Regions from separate parts of the Klebsiella quasivariicola genome, predicted to be linked through region 4. Evidence: predicted binding sites of a transcription regulator. Region 4 holds the regulator's gene; each other region holds the start of a gene.

Region 1 (4,177 bases), 740 kb from region 4:
TGGCGCAACGGTGACTTTAGTCAGGCCGCCTTTGCCTTTGCCGTTCACCCCTTTGTAGTTTTTGTCATCAAGGTATTCGTAGCCCAGCTCATATTGCATGGCAAAGTTGCGGGTGATCTGATGATAAGGGCGGATACCGGCGACCCACATCGAGCGTCCCCAGCCATTTTCATCTTCCGTCCACCAGCGGTAGTTTTTATCTTTCTGCCAGAAAGCGAAGGTGGAGATCTCCAGATCGCCCATCGAGGCCACGCTATCCAGCACCACTCGCCAGGACTGGGTGTTTTCCAGGTTGGCCCAGCCCCAGCCGTTTTTACCCAGCGAGTCGCCCGCCGCCAGCCCTTTGCCGTACTGCAATGCGAGGCGGGAGTAGCCTCCAGTCAGGCCGTAGAAGCCGTCAAAGTTATAAATACCGGTCACGCCATAGCCCTTCTCGGCGGAAGTCGGATGGTTTTCGTTACGGTTCATGTGGTGGCCGATCAGCTCCAGATCGAAGCCTGTCCCCGCGATCTTTTTCAGCCACAGGTTGAGGGAATAGTCATCCGGGTAGCCCTGATCTCCCTTATCCACCGGGTAGGCTTTGGTTTCATCGGTGGGTGAAAAGGCGTAGACCCCGGCGTCGAAGCGGGCGAAGCCGAGATCCATGTTGTCGAAGCCGCCGCCGGTGCCGTTGTACTGAATGTACTCCCAGTCGAACTGATGGCTGGAGGTGTTGGAGCTGCTGTAGCGCTTACCGGCCCAGAAAGTCATCTCCGGCGCAAAATCCAGATTGCTCAGCTCGGCGAACCCTTCACGAAACTGCACGTCATGGCCATCGTCATCCTGACAGTTCCAGTCGGAGGTACATTTCGACTGGTGAGTGAGGTTGGCCTGCACTTTCGCCACCACGCCGCTGTCCGCCGTCAGCGTCACGGTGGGGATCAGTTCGATCTTGGTGTCTTCTTCGTTGCCGAGTCGCCATTTGCCGTCCGGCATCAGGCCGACAGAGTCCGCGCGGTTGCCATCGGAATTGGCCAGGATCCCGGAGCGGATATAGCCATGCAGCGCAAAATCATACTTCGGATCGGCGCAGGCCATGTTGCTGGTCCCTGCCAGCGAGAGGAGAGCCAGAGGTATTGAATGTTTCAGCTTTATCATTATTTTTTTCCCACGTTATGTTTGTTAACACGAACCGATAACGGAGGGGAAATTTACGGATCAAAAATGGAAATGTACATCCATTAAGGGAAAGCGCTTTCCATAATTGCCTATCTGGTTCACAAAATTCGCTCTGCGACGAATATATTCGTGAGACTGATCACATAAAATAACAAGAATGCCGCCGGGAGCCGGCAGTGGAGCGGAAGGAGGAGCAGATGAGCAGGTGCCGCCGGGGGATAAGCCGCCGACGGCAAGGGGATCAGCGTTCGGTTTCCGCGAGCTGACGTTCGTACACTTTGAAGAAGGGACGATAGAGCATCCAGGCGTTAAACATCGCGAACAGGCTCATACACAGATTTTTCCAGCTGCCGTTCGCCGACCATGCCGCCCCCAGCGGGGAAGGCATCGACCATGGCAGCATCGCCACCGCGCGATCGAGAATACCCAGCTGAGTTAAATACCATGCGATACAGGCGTTTATCAGTGGAACAAAGAGAAACGGCAGTAAAAAAACCGGGTTCATGATCACCGGAAAACCAAACAGTATCGGCTCGTTGATATTAAACAGCGACGGCAGCAGGCCAATCTTGGCCACGCTTTTCAGCTGCCGCGAGCGACTGCGCATCGCCATCAGCACCAGCGGCAAAGTGGAGCCAATACCACCGATCAGCAGGTAAAAATCCCAGAACCCCTGCAGATAAATATGCGGCAGCGTTGGCGAACCCGCCGCCAGCGCCTGCTGATTTTCAAACAGATAGGTCATCCAGAACGGGTTCATGATCCCGGTAATAATCAGCGCGCCGTGGATACCAATAAACCAGAGTAAGTTACAGATAAATAAAGAGATAAGTACCGCCATCAGCGTGTCGGACGCCAGCACCAGCGGCCGCACCGCTTCACTGATTAACTCCGGTACGATGCGCCCGGTGGTCTGCAGCAGTATGGCATTCATCACGCTTATCGACAGCATCACCACCAGCAGCGGGATCAGCAGTTGAAAGCCGTTGCGGGTCATCAGCGGCACTTCATCAGGCAAGCGAATACACCAGCCTTTTTTGTAGAAAAAGCGAATTATCTCAATGGAATAGGTGCTGGATATCAGGGCGGTAAATATCCCCATGCCGCCGAGATAAACGTTGCTCACCGCGCTCTCGCGAAAGCCGATAAACAGCAAAAACGCCAGAGACCCGGTTAAACCGCACAGCCGTTCCGGCAGGCGGTACTGCTTGGCGAGGCTGGCGCTGGCGCCGAAGGCGACAATCAGCGCCACCAGGCCAATGGTTAGCTGAAAGGTCGGCAGCAGGATAGGCCGCAGCAGCAAATAGACCTGGCCGAAACGCGAGGCGCCGTCGATGGAAACGGGCGGAAACAAAATGGGAACCAACAGGCTGCCAACAATCACAAAGGGCATTGCCAGCGCAAAGCTATCGCGCATCGCCGTAATGTGGTTGTTGCGCGTCAGGACATTCGCCAGCGGCGCCAGCCGCTGCTCGATGATGTCCACGGCCACATTCATTAACTGAATGTTCATACTCCTACCTTTGCGAATGGTTGTCTCGCCGGGATGATCGCCCACAACACCGGAAAGTGAAAGCCTGCCATAGGTGATCATGGTCACAATTAATAAATCCACAAACGGAAAGCGCTTTCCGTAATGCATCCATTTTGACTATAGTCCGCACATCCAACCTCATCAGGAGCGGTAGTTATGAAAAAAATAATGTTGTGTTGTTCGGCAGGCATGTCCACCAGCCTGCTGATGAAAAAAATGATCGCGGAAGCCGAACAGCGGGGTCTGGCGGTAGAGATCAACGCCTATGGCGTAGCGGAGTTCGCCGAACAGGTCGGCCATTATCAGGTGGTGCTGCTGGGGCCGCAGGTGAAATACATGCAGCAGGATCTGCAAAAACAGGCGGATAAATACGGTATCCGCGTCGAACCCATCAATATGATGGACTACGGCATGCAAAAAGGCGCCGCGGTCCTCGATTTCGCCCTTTCCCTTATCGAAAACAAAAACTAAGGAAAGATCATGAGCTCTCTGTACGCTAAATTGATCGATGTGATCGAACGGCAGATCACGCCGCTGGCCGGCGCGATCGGCCAGCAAAAATACGTGACCTCGATCCGCGACGGCTTTATCACTGCCCTGCCCTTTATGATCGTCGGCTCGTTTTTGCTGGTGTTTATCTTTCCGCCGTTTTCTCCGGATACGACCTGGGGCTTTGCCCGCGCCTGGCTGCAATTTTCGCTCGATCATCGCGATGCGCTGATGCTGCCGTTCAACTTCAGCATGGGGGTGATGACCCTGTTCATTGCCGTCGGGATCGCCGCCAGCCTCGCCAAGCACCATCACCTGGACTCGCTGACCGCCGGGATGCTGTCGCTGATGTCGTTTCTGCTGGTGGCCGCGCCGCTGAAAGAGGGCCAGATCTCTACGGCCTACTTCTCCGGCCAGGGGATCTTTACCGCCATTCTGGTGGCCATCTATTCCACCGAGCTGTACGCCTTCCTCAAACGGCATAACATCACCATTCGCCTGCCGCCGGAAGTACCCGCCGGGGTGGCGCGTTCGTTTGAAATCCTGATCCCGGTGCTGGCGATCATTCTGACGCTGCATCCGCTGAACCTGTTTATCGAGGCTCAGCTGGGGATGATCATTCCGGAAGCGATCATGTCGCTGGTGAAACCGCTGGTCGCCGCCTCCGATACGCTGCCGGCGATCCTGCTGTCAGTGCTGGTCTGTCAGGTGCTGTGGTTCGCCGGGATCCACGGCGCGCTGATCGTCACCGGGATCATGAACCCGTTCTGGATGGCCAACCTGTCGGTCAATCAGGCGGCGATGGCGGCAGGTACTGCTATCCCGCACATCTATGTGCAGGGCTTCTGGGATCACTATCTGCTGATCGGCGGCGTCGGATCCACCCTGCCGCTGGCGCTGATGCTGTTGCGCAGCAAGGCCGTGCATCTGCGGACGATCGGCCGGATGGGGGTCGTGCCTGGGGTCTTCAATATTAACGAACCAATTCTGTTTGGC
Region 2 (4,177 bases), 1.4 Mb from region 4:
TATCCGCTGGTGGAATACCGAAGTCGGGCATCCCGTCTTCCCGCCAGTTGACCAGTTTTAACCGCGTGTGGCGATTGGGGTCATACAGCGGATCGCCTTCTATCTCGGTGTAATTCCGCGCGTGATACACCAGCACATCTTCTCCTTCCGGCGTTTGGGTAAAACTATTATGACCCGGGCCATACTGGCGGTTTTCATAGCTGGTACGAAAGACCGGCTGCGGGGCTTTATGCCAGTTCGTCGGCTGCAGCGGATCGGCCTGCAGATCGATCCAGAGTAACCCCATGCAGTAGTTTTCATCGGTAGCGCTGGCGGAATAGCTGATGAACAGCTTATCGCCATGCACCAGCACCGCGGGACCTTCGTTGACCTTAAATCCCTGGCACTCCCAGTCGAACTCCGGCTTGCTCAGCATGACCGGCTCGCCTTTTAGCGTCCACGGATTAGCCATTTCGGCGAGATACAGGTTTGAGTTGCCTTCGATATGCGGGGATTTTTGCGCCCACAGATACCAGCGTTTCCCCTGATGGGTAAAGGTGGTGGCATCGAGGGCGAAGGTATCGAAAGGCGTGACGACCTGGCCTTTTTCCTGCCAGCGGCCGGTTAGCGGATCGCTGTCAGCACACTCGAGAACGAACATGCGATGCTGGAACATCCCCAGCGCATCCAAATCGTGAGTATGGGTGGCGGCAAAATAGATATACCACTTACCGTCTATTTCGTGCAGCTCCGGCGCCCAAATCAGCTGGCTCATCGGCCCGCTTTGCGGCGCGTGCCAGACCACCACCGGCTCAGCATCGCGCAATCCTTCAAGGGTTGCCGCGCGCCGGATCTCCAGCCGGTCATATTCCGGGACCGAGGCAATAAAGTAGTAGTGATTAAGGTGGCGCAGAATAAAGGGGTCTGCGCGCTGTTCAATAAACGGGTTTGGCCAGTTGTTCATCAGGCTTTCCTTACGTGTTCACTGGTTTTCAGTTCCTGGTATTCGTTCAGCTCGCTGTAGTTGCTGCGGCGCTTCTCTAAATCACTTTGAATCTGGCGCATCAGGGTGCGGTCAACCTTGAGCAGGCGTACCACGCCGGCGGTGATCAGATAGCCGACGCCGGGGATGACCGAGAACAGCAGCACGATACCGTTCAGCGCGGAGGCGCTTTGTGCTTTCGCGCCAGCATCGTAGCCATACCATGACAGCAGGAAACCGACCATCGCTCCGGCGACCGCCAGGCCGACCTTGAGGAAGAACAGATTGCCGGAGAAGCTGATACCGGTGATGCGCTTACCGGTTTTCCACTCGCCATAGTCGTCAACGTCGGACATCAGCGACCAGTGCAGCGGGGAAGGGATCTGATGCAGGATATTGAGCAGGAAGTAGAGCACCATAATCAACGTGGTGGCGTGCGGATTGAAGAAATAGAAGGCGCAGGAGAAGATCGCCAGCACGATGTTGGTCCAGAAGAAGACCTGTAGCTTGCACCAGCGGTCGGTGAGGACTTTCGCCAGCATGCTGCCAATCATCATCCCGACCACGCCGAGGCTGATAAACAGGGTGGCAAAATGGGTGCTTTGTCCCATTACCCAGGTAATGTAGTACATCGTGGCGGCCATGCGGATAAAGCCCGGGCAAACGTTACACAGCGTGAGCAGCAGGATGCGCACCCACTGGTCATTTTTCCACACATCTTTGAGGTCTTTCTTCAGCTCGTCATTGGTTTGTACCGCCGGGTGTATGCGTTCACGCACGGTGGCGAAGCAGAATAAAAACATGCACATACCGATAAAGGCCAGTACGGTCATCGCCATCTGATAGCCCTTCGCTTTATCGGCACCGCCAAACCAGTCGGCCATGGGCAGCAGCGTCAATGACAGTAGCAGCGTGGCGATACCCACCATGACAAAACGATAGGACTGGCAGGCCACGCGCTCTTTCGGGTCTGCGGTCATCACCGTTCCCAGCGAGCAGTAAGGGATATTAATCGCGGTATAGGTCACCGACAGCAGAAAGTAGGTGACAAACGCATAGATAACTTTGCTGTTGTAGGTCCACTCAGGGGTGGTGAACATTAGCACGCTAAACAGGGCGTAGGGGAAGGCAATCCACAGCAGCCATGGACGAAAGCGGCCATATTTACTGCGGGTGCGATCGGCAAGGGCGCCCATAATCGGGTCGGTCACCGCGTCGATAACGCGCACTGACAGCAGTAATACGCCCACCAGCGCCGGCGCCAGGCCGAAAATATCGGTATAAAAATAGTTCACAAACAGCATGATGGCGCCAAAGATAATATTGCATCCGGCATCCCCCATCCCGTAACCAATCTTCTCTTTTATAGATAATTTGTTGTCTGCCATGTGCGGTCTCTCCGTTGCAGTATGGAGAGAATTATTGGCTGCTATGGAGGGAAATACGTTGCAGTAACTCGTTGACGATATGGATAAAACAGCTATGGAGAGGAAAGTGTGAAGCAGATAACAATGCTCTGCGCCCGTTATTCACAAGCAGACGCAGAGCAAAGAGCGCTATTGATGAGATGTATTATTGTGCTTTTATGGTGGCGGCGGCTTTCTGTTTAAACAAATAGCCCACGCCCAGCACCGCGATCCAGACCGGGATCAGCCAGACGGAAATCGCCATCCCCGGGGTCATCAGCATAATCACCAGCACCGCCGCCATAAACAGCAGGCACAGCCAGTTGCCCAGCGGGTAGAAGAGCGCCGGGAAGCGCGTGACGACGCCCTGCTGCTGCTTGGCGCGACGGAATTTGATATGCGCCAGGCTAATCATCGCCCAGTTGATCACCAGAGCGGAGACCACCAGCGCCATCAGCAGACCAAAAGCGGACTCCGGCGCCATATAGTTGATCAGCACGCACAGCGCGGTGACCAGGGCAGAGACGAGAATGGTATTCACCGGCACGCCGCGTTTGTCGACACTGAGCAGCGCTTTCGGCGCGTTACCCTGTTGGGCAAGGCCGAACAGCATCCGGCTGTTGCAGTAGACGCAGCTGTTGTAAACCGACAAAGCGGCCGTCAGCACCACTACGTTGAGGGCGTTAGCCACCAGCGTATCGCCAAGTTCATGGAAGATGAGGACGAACGGGCTGGTGTCTGCGGTCACGCGGGTCCACGGCAGCAGAGAGAGCAGCACCGCCAGTGAGCCAACGTAGAAGATCAGGATACGGTAGATAACCTGGTTGGTGGCTTTCGGAATGCTTTGCTCCGGGTTATCCGCTTCCGCGGCGGTGATGCCCACCAGCTCCAGACCGCCGAAGGAGAACATGATGATCGCCATCATCATCACCAGACCGGTAAAGCCGTGCGGCAGGAAGCCACCCTGGTCCCACAGGTTACGTACCGTCGCCTGCGGGCCGCCGTTGCCGCTGAACAGCAGCCAGCCACCGAACAGAATCATTGCCACCACGGCGACTACTTTGATAATCGCGAACCAGAACTCCATTTCACCGAACACTTTCACGTTGGTCAGGTTAATGGCGTTGATAGCGATGAAGAAGACCGCCGCCGAGGCCCAGGTCGGGATTTCGGGCCACCAGAACTGGATATATTTGCCCACAGCGGTCAGTTCCGCCATGGCCACCAGGACATACAGCACCCAGTAGTTCCAGCCGGAAGCGAAGCCGGCAAAGCCGCCCCAGTATTTATATGCGAAGTGGCTAAACGAGCCGGCTACCGGCTCCTCCACCACCATTTCACCCAGCTGACGCATGATCAGAAAAGCGATAAAGCCGGCGATAGCGTAACCAAGAATGATACCCGGGCCGGCGGACTGAATGACGGACGCGCTCCCCAGAAACAGGCCGGTGCCGATAGCCCCGCCCAGCGCGATGAGCTGAATGTGGCGGTTTTTCAGGCCGCGCTTCAGCCGATCGCCGTGCTGTTGACCTTCCATATGAAACCTCGTGTGTGGTTATTTTTTGTGTACGTCATCCGTCAGGTTGCTGCTTCACTGCTGTCCCTGCAGAAAGCATAGCCAGCGAAAATTTGGGCGCTGTGGCCCGCTTTTTACCCGAGTGATGTCGCGCACATATTGTTGTGTTTGTGTATTTTGCGACTTCCGTTTCTGTATTGTTTTGTTTACGGAAGGCTAGGCGTTAATTCAGAAAAAGGCCTTTCGTCTCAGGGAGAATAGTGGTAAGCGCGTTTGAATGCACCTGCTTTATGA
Region 3 (4,177 bases), 650 kb from region 4:
GGTGTGTAATATCGATTGTACCTACTGTTTTTATCTGGAAAAAGAAGCGCTGTATCCGGAACGAAACAAAAACTGGCGGATGTCGGATGAGACACTGGAGCGTTACATTCGCCAGCATATTGAGGCCCAGATGGGGGAGACGGTGACCTTCGCCTGGCAGGGGGGCGAACCGACTATGATGGGGTTGCCCTTTTTCCGCCGGGTGGTTGCACTAAGTAACCAATATGCCAGGGGCAAGAAGATAGAACACGCTCTGCAAACCAACGGCATGCTTATTGACGAAGAGTGGGCGCGTTTCTTTGCCGAGGCGAATTTTCTGGTTGGCATCTCTATTGATGGGCCAGCACATCTCCATAATCAGTATCGTGTTAATCGTGCCGGTAAAGGCACTCACGATAAAGTGATGGCGGCGATTGCGCTTCTCAAAAAGCATCGCGTTGAGTTCAATACGTTGACCGTAGTGGGTAAACACAATGTGGGGCACGCGCGTGAAGTTTATGATTTTCTGCTTGCCACGGGTTCACGTCATATTCAGTTTATCCCTCTGGTTGAGCGCGTCAGTAGCGACGAATCATCACTCCTGCAGCTGGTTATGCCGGGAGAAAGCGCCGCCAGGCTTGCTTCCTGGACCGTGCCATCATGGCAGTTTGGCGATTTCCTGAATCAGATATTCGATATCTGGATCCGGCGCGATGTCGAGCGCGTTATTGTGCAGATGTTTGAGGTCGCCCTGGCGGCGTGGATGGGCCAGCCCCCGGTTTTGTGCGTTCATTCGCCAACGTGCGGCCACGCTTTTGCCCTGGAGTCGAATGGCGATCTCTACAACTGCGACCACTATGTTTATCCCGAGCATAAGCTGGGTAACATTCATCATTCGGACATTAAGACGCTCAATAACAGCGCACAGGCGATAGCCTTTGGTCAGGCGAAAAGGGAGACGCTAACGGCGGAGTGCCGCAGCTGCGAGTTTCGCTTTGTTTGCCACGGCGGCTGTCCCAAACATCGTTTTGCGGTTTCGCCGAGCGGCCATCCAGGGCACAACTATCTGTGTGCCGGTTATAAGCACTTTTTCCAGCACATCACGCCGTATATGAATGTCTTTCAGCAGTTGCTGGAAACAGGGTATCCGCTGGCGGCAATAATGCCATGGCTTGCTGACGAGGAGCGTAAGCCGTCGAAGACGCCTTCTCGAAACGAACCATGCCCCTGCGGTAGCGGTAAAAAATATAAAAAGTGCTGTGGCGGTTAAGGAGAAAACGCCGTCGGTATGACGGCGTTTATGGATTACCCTTTTTTACCGCCATACTGAGCAAACCACGCGAGCATTCGCTGCCAGCCATCTTTGGCTGACTCTTCATGATAGCTGGCGCGATAGTCGGCGTTAAAGGCATGATCGGCTTCGGGATAGACCACGATTTCCGCTTTGGCGTTGGCCGCCCGCAGTGCCTGACGCATGGTCTCGATGGTGTCCTGTGGAATACTGGCGTCTTTAGCGCCGTACAGACCAAGCACCGGGGCGTTGAGATCGACAGCGATATCTACCGGATGCTTCGGTGAATTCAGCGATTTTTCTCCCACCAGCTTGCCGTACCAGGCCACGCCTGCCTTCAGCTGCGGGTTATGCGCGGCATACAGCCAGGTAATGCGTCCGCCCCAGCAGAAGCCGGTGATCAGCAGACGATGGGCATCGCCGCCGTGGCGTGCCGCCCAGCTGGCGACATGGTCGAGATCCGCCAACACCTGCGCGTCCGGCACCTTGGTAACCAGCTCTTTAAACAGGGTCGGGATATCGTGGTACTCATTCGGATCGCCCTGACGGAAGTACAATTCAGGCGCAATAGCCAGGTAGCCTTCCTGCGCCAGGCGGCGACAAAGATCGCGAATATGCTCATGCACGCCGAAAATTTCCTGCACCACAATGACGATCGGCAGTGGGCCATCGACGTTTTTCGGGCGGGCGTGGTAGGCCGGCATGTTTTCGCCCTGGGAGGGGATCGAAGTCTCTCCGGCAACAATATGATCTTCCGGCGTATGAACGGCGGTTGAAGCGTGTGGTGAAGCAGCAGGTGCGAATCCAGGTTGCTTGGTGGTGGTCATGGTATTCTCCGTACCCTTATTTATTAGCGCATCAGTAACTATAGACCCTTTACCTTTAGTTCGGGCGGTAATAAAGCACAGTGCCTGAAAGCGGCTATCTTTTGTTCTGTGACGATGAATATAACTTGTTAATGTGATGTGTATCACTATTTACTGAAAAACAACTGCAATCATTGTTGGTCTTGGTGACTATCATCACAAAATGTTGCCAGGGGCTTCTGTACAGTACCGTTTTGCTTCTGCTGATAATTCGACCCACAGAGGAGTTTTTTATGTCCAAGTCTGATGTTTTTCATCTCGGCCTCACCAAGAACGATTTACAAGGGGCTACGCTGGCTATCGTCCCTGGCGATCCGGAGCGTGTGGAAAAGATCGCCGCGCTGATGGATAAGCCGGTTAAGCTGGCATCCCACCGCGAATTTACCTCCTGGCGCGCGGAGCTGGACGGCAAACCGGTGATCGTCTGCTCTACCGGCATCGGCGGTCCGTCTACGTCTATCGCTGTGGAAGAGCTGGCGCAGTTGGGGGTACGTACCTTCCTGCGTATCGGCACCACCGGCGCGATTCAACCGCACATTAACGTTGGCGATGTGCTGGTCACTACCGCCTCTGTTCGTCTGGACGGCGCCAGCCTGCACTTCGCACCGATGGAGTTCCCGGCCGTCGCTGACTTCGCCTGCACCACCGCGCTGGTGGAAGCCGCGAAATCTATTGGCGCGACCACTCATATCGGCGTGACCGCTTCCTCTGATACCTTCTACCCGGGCCAGGAGCGTTACGACACCTTCTCCGGCCGCGTGGTAAGCCGCTTCAAGGGCTCAATGGAAGAGTGGCAGGCAATGGGCGTGATGAACTATGAAATGGAATCCGCCACGCTGCTGACCATGTGCGCCAGCCAGGGCCTGCGCGCCGGGATGGTAGCCGGGGTTATCGTTAACCGTACCCAGCAAGAGATCCCTAACGCAGAAACTATGAAGCAAACTGAAAGCCACGCGGTGAAAATCGTCGTGGAAGCGGCGCGCCGTCTGCTGTAATTCAACACTTTCCCTGTCAGGCCGGGTCCTCCGGCCTTTCTTTTTTGCGTTGCTCCTCGCAGGAAATTCCTTTTAAACTGGACGTTTGTACAGCACAATTCTATTTTGTGCCATCAGGTTATCGCAGGGGGCGTCGTGGATCTCTCAATCATTATCAGCGCGGTTATCGCACTGGCTGCCGGGTTAATTGTCGGCTGGCTGGCGACCAAAGCGCGTGCCGATCAAATTCGGGCCGATCTGATCGAGGAACGGCGAGAGCTGGATATTGAGCTGAGCGCCGCCCGCCAGCAGCTGGTGCAGGAGGCCCACTGGCGTGAGGAGTGCGAGCTGCTGAACAACGAGCTGCGCAGCCTGCGGGATATCAATACCTCGCTGGAAGCCGATCTGCGTGAGGTCACCACCCGGCTCGAATCCACCCAGCTGCATGCGGAAGATAAGATCCGCCAGATGGTCAACAGCGAGCAGCGCCTGAGCGAGCAATTTGAAAATCTGGCTAACCGCATTTTCGAACACAGTAACCGGCGCGTTGATGAACAAAATCGCCAGAGCCTGCATGGCCTGCTGACGCCGCTACGCGAACAGCTCGACGGTTTCCGTCGTCAGGTGCAGGAGAGCTTTGGCCAGGAGGCGCGGGAGAGGCATACTCTGGCGCATGAGATCCGCAATCTGCAGCAGCTGAACGCGCAGATGGCGCAGGAGGCGCTGAACCTGACCAAAGCGCTGAAGGGGGATAACAAAACCCAGGGCAACTGGGGGGAAGTGGTCTTAACCCGCGTGCTGGAAGCCTCCGGCCTGCGTGAAGGCTATGAGTACCAAACCCAGGTCAGTATTGAGACCGACAACCGCTCGCGGATGCAGCCGGACGTCATCGTGCGCCTGCCGCAGGGTAAGGACGTGGTGATCGACGCCAAAATGACCCTGGTCGCCTATGAGCGCTATTTTAACGCCGAAGATGACTACACTCGCGAAGTCGCGCTGCAGGAACACCTTGCCTCGGTGCGAAACCATATTCGCCTGCTGGGACGCAAGGATTATCAACAGCTGCC
Region 4 (4,177 bases):
CGGGAAGCGATGATAGAGCATGTCATCCGCCAGCACCCGCAGGCGGGCGGCGACGGTTTGCGCATTCCAGCGGATCACCGCTTCGGCATGGCTGCGTTCCACCAGCTTTTGCACCTCTTCCGGCTGATGCAGGCTAACCGAAATATGCTCCTGCAGATCCAGCCCCATCTGGAACGCCCGCAGCAGGCGCTTGTGGTCGTTACGCTGGTTGGCGGCCAACATATGCATCTGCTGATAGCACTGGGTGATCAAATCGACCACCTTCTGCTGACGGGTGAGCAGCGGCGGCAGGGAGGTCGTCGGATCGGTATGCTGGGTCAACAGACTGTATTTGGCTTCACAATAGTCGGCCAGCTCCCGGTAAAGCAGGCTGAGCGACTCCCGCAGCGGCTGTTCGCGCCACAGCCAAAACCAGAACCAGTTAAACACGCCGTACCACAGCGTACCGAAGGCGTAGATTAGCAGCGGCTCCCAGATGGGCATATTGCCCGCCAGGCTCAGGGTAAAGATGGCGGCGATCAGCGATGCGGGCAGCAGACGCGCATGCAGCGAACTGATTTCCGCAGTGACGCCAAGCAAAAGCGCCAGACCGCTAAGGATAAGCGGCAGGGGAATCGCCTGGGCGAGCAGCAACTGTACCACCAGGCTGCATCCGGCAAACAGGCAGCCGCCGATAATCAGGCGTTTGAAAAAGCGCTTATGCGGGGTATCAAGACCGGCAATATTGCAGCAGGCGGGGACTAAGGAAAACAGCAGTCCCTGCTGGAGATGGCCGAGCAGAAGACCGATGGCCACAGGCAGACACAGCACCAGCGTTTGCCGCAGTGCATAGTTGACTTCCGGGTGGTAAATCAGCCTGCGCCACATGAGGGAAAAACAAAAACGGCGTACTGCAGGAGCAATACGCCGCTTAGCAACTTAACGGGTGCCGTAGACGACGATGGTTTTACCGTGGGCGGAAATCAGGTTCTGATCTTCCAGCATTTTCAAAATACGGCCAACCGTTTCACGAGAGCAGCCGACGATCTGACCAATTTCCTGACGGGTAATTTTAATTTGCATACCGTCCGGGTGGGTCATGGCATCCGGTTGCTTCGCCAGGTTCAGCAGCGTCTGGGCGATACGGCCCGTCACGTCGAGGAAGGCGAGGTTGCCCACTTTCTCAGACGTGACCTGCAGACGGCGAGCCATTTGCGAAGAGAGACGCATCAGAATGTCCGGGTTAACCTGGATCAGCTGACGGAATTTCTTATAAGAGATTTCGGCCACTTCACATGCGGTTTTCGCCCGTACCCAGGCGCTACGCTCCTGACCCTCTTCAAACAGGCCTAATTCACCGATGAAATCGCCCTGGTTGAGGTAGGAGAGGATCATCTCTTTACCTTCTTCATCCTTGATGAGTACAGCCACGGAGCCTTTAACGATGTAGTACAGCGTTTCTGCTTTCTCACCCTGGTGGATCAGCGTGCTTTTTGATGGGTACTTATGAATGTGGCAATGAGACAAGAACCATTCAAGGGTAGGGTCTGTTTGCGGTTTGCCAAGCACCATGCGCGGTTATCCTCTGTTATAAGCTATCTCCGGGCGCCGACACTACACGGCGTCCGGGCATGCAATCGTATTGTTTCCCTATACCTGGGAAGCTGGCTGATGATTTTTCGACAGCCCGTAATGTGAACTCCTCTGCATACATGCAGTACATCAATGTAATACTGTAGCATCCAGACTGTTTTAGCATAGCTTTCGCCGCATGTCTCCTGGTGTCTCGCTTCAGCATGACGCAGGTCGCCTTCCGTTGCGAGAATTGTTATGTGCGCGTAATCTGACAGGAATATTGCGATACTGGAGTTAAATTTTATGCAAGCGCGTGTGAAATGGGTAGAAGGGTTAACCTTTATCGGGGAGTCCGCATCGGGACACCAGATTCTGATGGATGGCAACTCCGGGGATAAGGCTCCCAGCCCGATGGAGATGGTGCTAATGGCGGCGGGCGGTTGCAGCGCGATCGATGTGGTCTCCATATTGCAAAAAGGTCGCCACGACGTGACCAACTGCGAAGTGAAGCTGACCTCTGAGCGCCGCGAAGAGGCGCCGCGTCTGTTCACGCATATTAATCTGCACTTTATCGTGACCGGTAAGGCGCTGAAAGATGCCGCCGTCTCCCGGGCAGTGGATCTGTCGGCAGAGAAATACTGCTCGGTGGCGCTGATGCTGGAAAAAGCGGTGAAGATCACCCACTCCTATGAAGTGATCGAGGCATAGTCTTTGCCTGCTGTTGTATCAAATCTCAACCCCGGCCTGACCGGGGTTTTTTCGGTTAGCCGATCTTACGACCTTCCATCAGGCGCTCGACCAGCGGCGTCATGATAAGCTCCATCGCCAGCCCCATTTTACCGCCCGGCACCACCAGGGTGTTCATGTGCGAGATAAACGACCCCTGCAGCATCGCCAGCAGCCACGGGAAGTCGATATTCTGCAGATTGCGGAAATGGATCACCACAAAGCTCTCGTCCAGCGAGGGGATCGCTTTGGCGGCAAACGGGTTGGAGGTATCCACCGTCGGCACGCGCTGAAAGTTGATATGGGTACGGGAAAATTGCGGCGTAATGAAGTTGATGTAGTCTTCCATCGAGCGGACGACCGAGTCCATCACCGCCTCGCGGGAGTGGCCGCGCTCGCTGGTGTCGCGAATTAGCTTTTGGATCCACTCGAGGTTAACGATAGGCACCACGCCGACCAGCAGGTCGACCTGGCTGGCCACATCATGTTGCGGTGTGACAACCCCGCCGTGCAGCCCCTCATAGAACAGCACATCCGTCGGCTCTGGCAGCGGCTGCCAGGGAGTGAAGGTCCCCGGCACCTGATTCCACGGTACGGCTTCGTCATAGGTGTGCAGGTATTTCCGCGACTGGCCTTTTCCGTGGCGGCCATAGTCGACAAAGGTCTGCTCCAGCAGGCCGAAGTCGTTCGCCTCGGGGCCAAAGTAGCTGATATGTTTGCCCTGATCCCGCGCCTTGCGGATCGCCATGTCCATTTCCGGGCGGGTGTAGCGATGAAAGCTGTCGCCTTCCACCTCCGCGGCGTGCAGGTTTAGCTGCGCGAAGATTTTGCGAAAGGCAAGGCTGGTGGTGGTAGTGCCCGCGCCGCTGGAGCCCGTGACGGCGATCACCGGATGTTTGGCAGACATAACAACTCCCTGGTTAAACGATGTAGTGGCGTCGCCTTAGCCGTTAAACAGCGCGCGCGGCATAATATTGACCGTCTCATGCAGTTCCGACCACACAAGGACCGCCTCTCCGCGTTTCAGCTGCTGTTTTACATCGGCGACTTTATCGGCAAGTGAACGTTCATGTTCACCATAATCGGTGCCTTCACGTAACACAAAGCTTTCAATCAGGTTATCCAGCGTTTCGGGATCCAGATCCTGCCAGGGAATAATCATATGGGGACCTCCAGCCAACGGTTTAACCAGTCCGGGATGCGTCTTTCCAGCCACATCTCCGGCTTACGCAGGGTGCCGCCGACGAAACCAACGTGACCGCCTTGCTCAGTTAACTGATACTCAACGTTCGCCGGCAGTTGCTCCTGCGGCGGTATGGAGTGGTGGTCCATAAACGGATCGTCTTTCGCGTGAATGATTAGCGTCGGCTTAGTGATATCGCTGAGCCGCGGCATGGCGCTGCATTGTCGGTAATAATCCAGCGCATCGGCGAAGCCATGGATTTTCGCGGTGATCATATCGTCAAATTCCCGGATGCGGCGCATCCCTTTGAGTTGACGTAAATCGACGGGCAGTGAGCCCGGATACGCTTTCAGCTTGCGTGAGGCGTTGGCTTTTAACAGGTTGAGCAAATAGCGCTGATAAACCCGCGAGAAGCCCTTATCCATATGATAGCTGCAGGCTTCCAGCATAAAAGGCGCGGAGACGATCACCGCGGCATCCAGCGGGCAGCGGTCGCCTTCTTCTGCCAGCAGGCAGCCCAGCATATTGCCGCCCAGTGAATAGCCGACGGCCGCGGTCGGCGCGGGGCCAAACTCGCGCTGTAGCCAGTGCAGAAACCAGGTGCCATCTTCCGTTTCACCGGAGTGATAGATGCGGTGATTGCGGTTAGGTTCGCCGCTGCAGCCGCGAAAATGCATGACTACGCCCAGCCAGCCGCGCTGCATCGCCGCGTGG

Evidence for each region. Region 4 encodes CRP, which controls carbon source genes, mostly activating them, when cyclic AMP is high. Its sites were predicted from a motif close to ATGTGANNNNNNTCACAT; they were not measured.
Region 1: a site for CRP is predicted at 2,743-2,760, ahead of B8P98_RS05785 (PTS sugar transporter subunit IIB). Genes of this name have one in related genera too.
Region 2: a site for CRP is predicted at 2,456-2,473, ahead of B8P98_RS23160 (glycoside-pentoside-hexuronide (GPH):cation symporter). Genes of this name have one in related genera too.
Region 3: a site for CRP is predicted at 2,229-2,246, ahead of udp (uridine phosphorylase). Genes of this name have one in related genera too.

What each region holds. Positions count from the first base shown of each region.
Region 1 covers NZ_CP022823.1:1,148,444-1,152,620, reverse strand. The annotation lists gene B8P98_RS05800 (maltoporin) at 1-1,137, opposite strand, end outside; gene B8P98_RS05790 (PTS sugar transporter subunit IIC) at 1,400-2,671, opposite strand; gene B8P98_RS05785 (PTS sugar transporter subunit IIB) at 2,849-3,163, shown strand; gene B8P98_RS05780 (PTS sugar transporter subunit IIC) at 3,173-4,177, shown strand, end outside.
Region 2 covers NZ_CP022823.1:4,583,981-4,588,157, reverse strand. The annotation lists gene B8P98_RS23165 (glycoside hydrolase family 43 protein) at 1-943, opposite strand, end outside; gene B8P98_RS23160 (glycoside-pentoside-hexuronide (GPH):cation symporter) at 943-2,349, opposite strand; gene aroP (aromatic amino acid transporter AroP) at 2,534-3,904, opposite strand.
Region 3 covers NZ_CP022823.1:5,295,987-5,300,163, reverse strand. The annotation lists gene B8P98_RS26640 (anaerobic sulfatase maturase) at 1-1,249, shown strand, start outside; gene B8P98_RS26635 (dienelactone hydrolase family protein) at 1,285-2,097, opposite strand; gene udp (uridine phosphorylase) at 2,370-3,131, shown strand; gene rmuC (DNA recombination protein RmuC) at 3,267-4,177, shown strand, end outside.
Region 4 covers NZ_CP022823.1:406,752-410,928, forward strand. The annotation lists gene B8P98_RS01925 (YccS/YhfK family putative transporter) at 1-867, opposite strand, end outside; gene crp (cAMP-activated global transcriptional regulator CRP) at 919-1,551, opposite strand; gene B8P98_RS01940 (OsmC family protein) at 1,858-2,262, shown strand; gene B8P98_RS01945 (phosphoribulokinase) at 2,318-3,187, opposite strand; gene B8P98_RS01950 (YheU family protein) at 3,224-3,442, opposite strand; gene B8P98_RS01955 (hydrolase) at 3,439-4,177, opposite strand, start outside.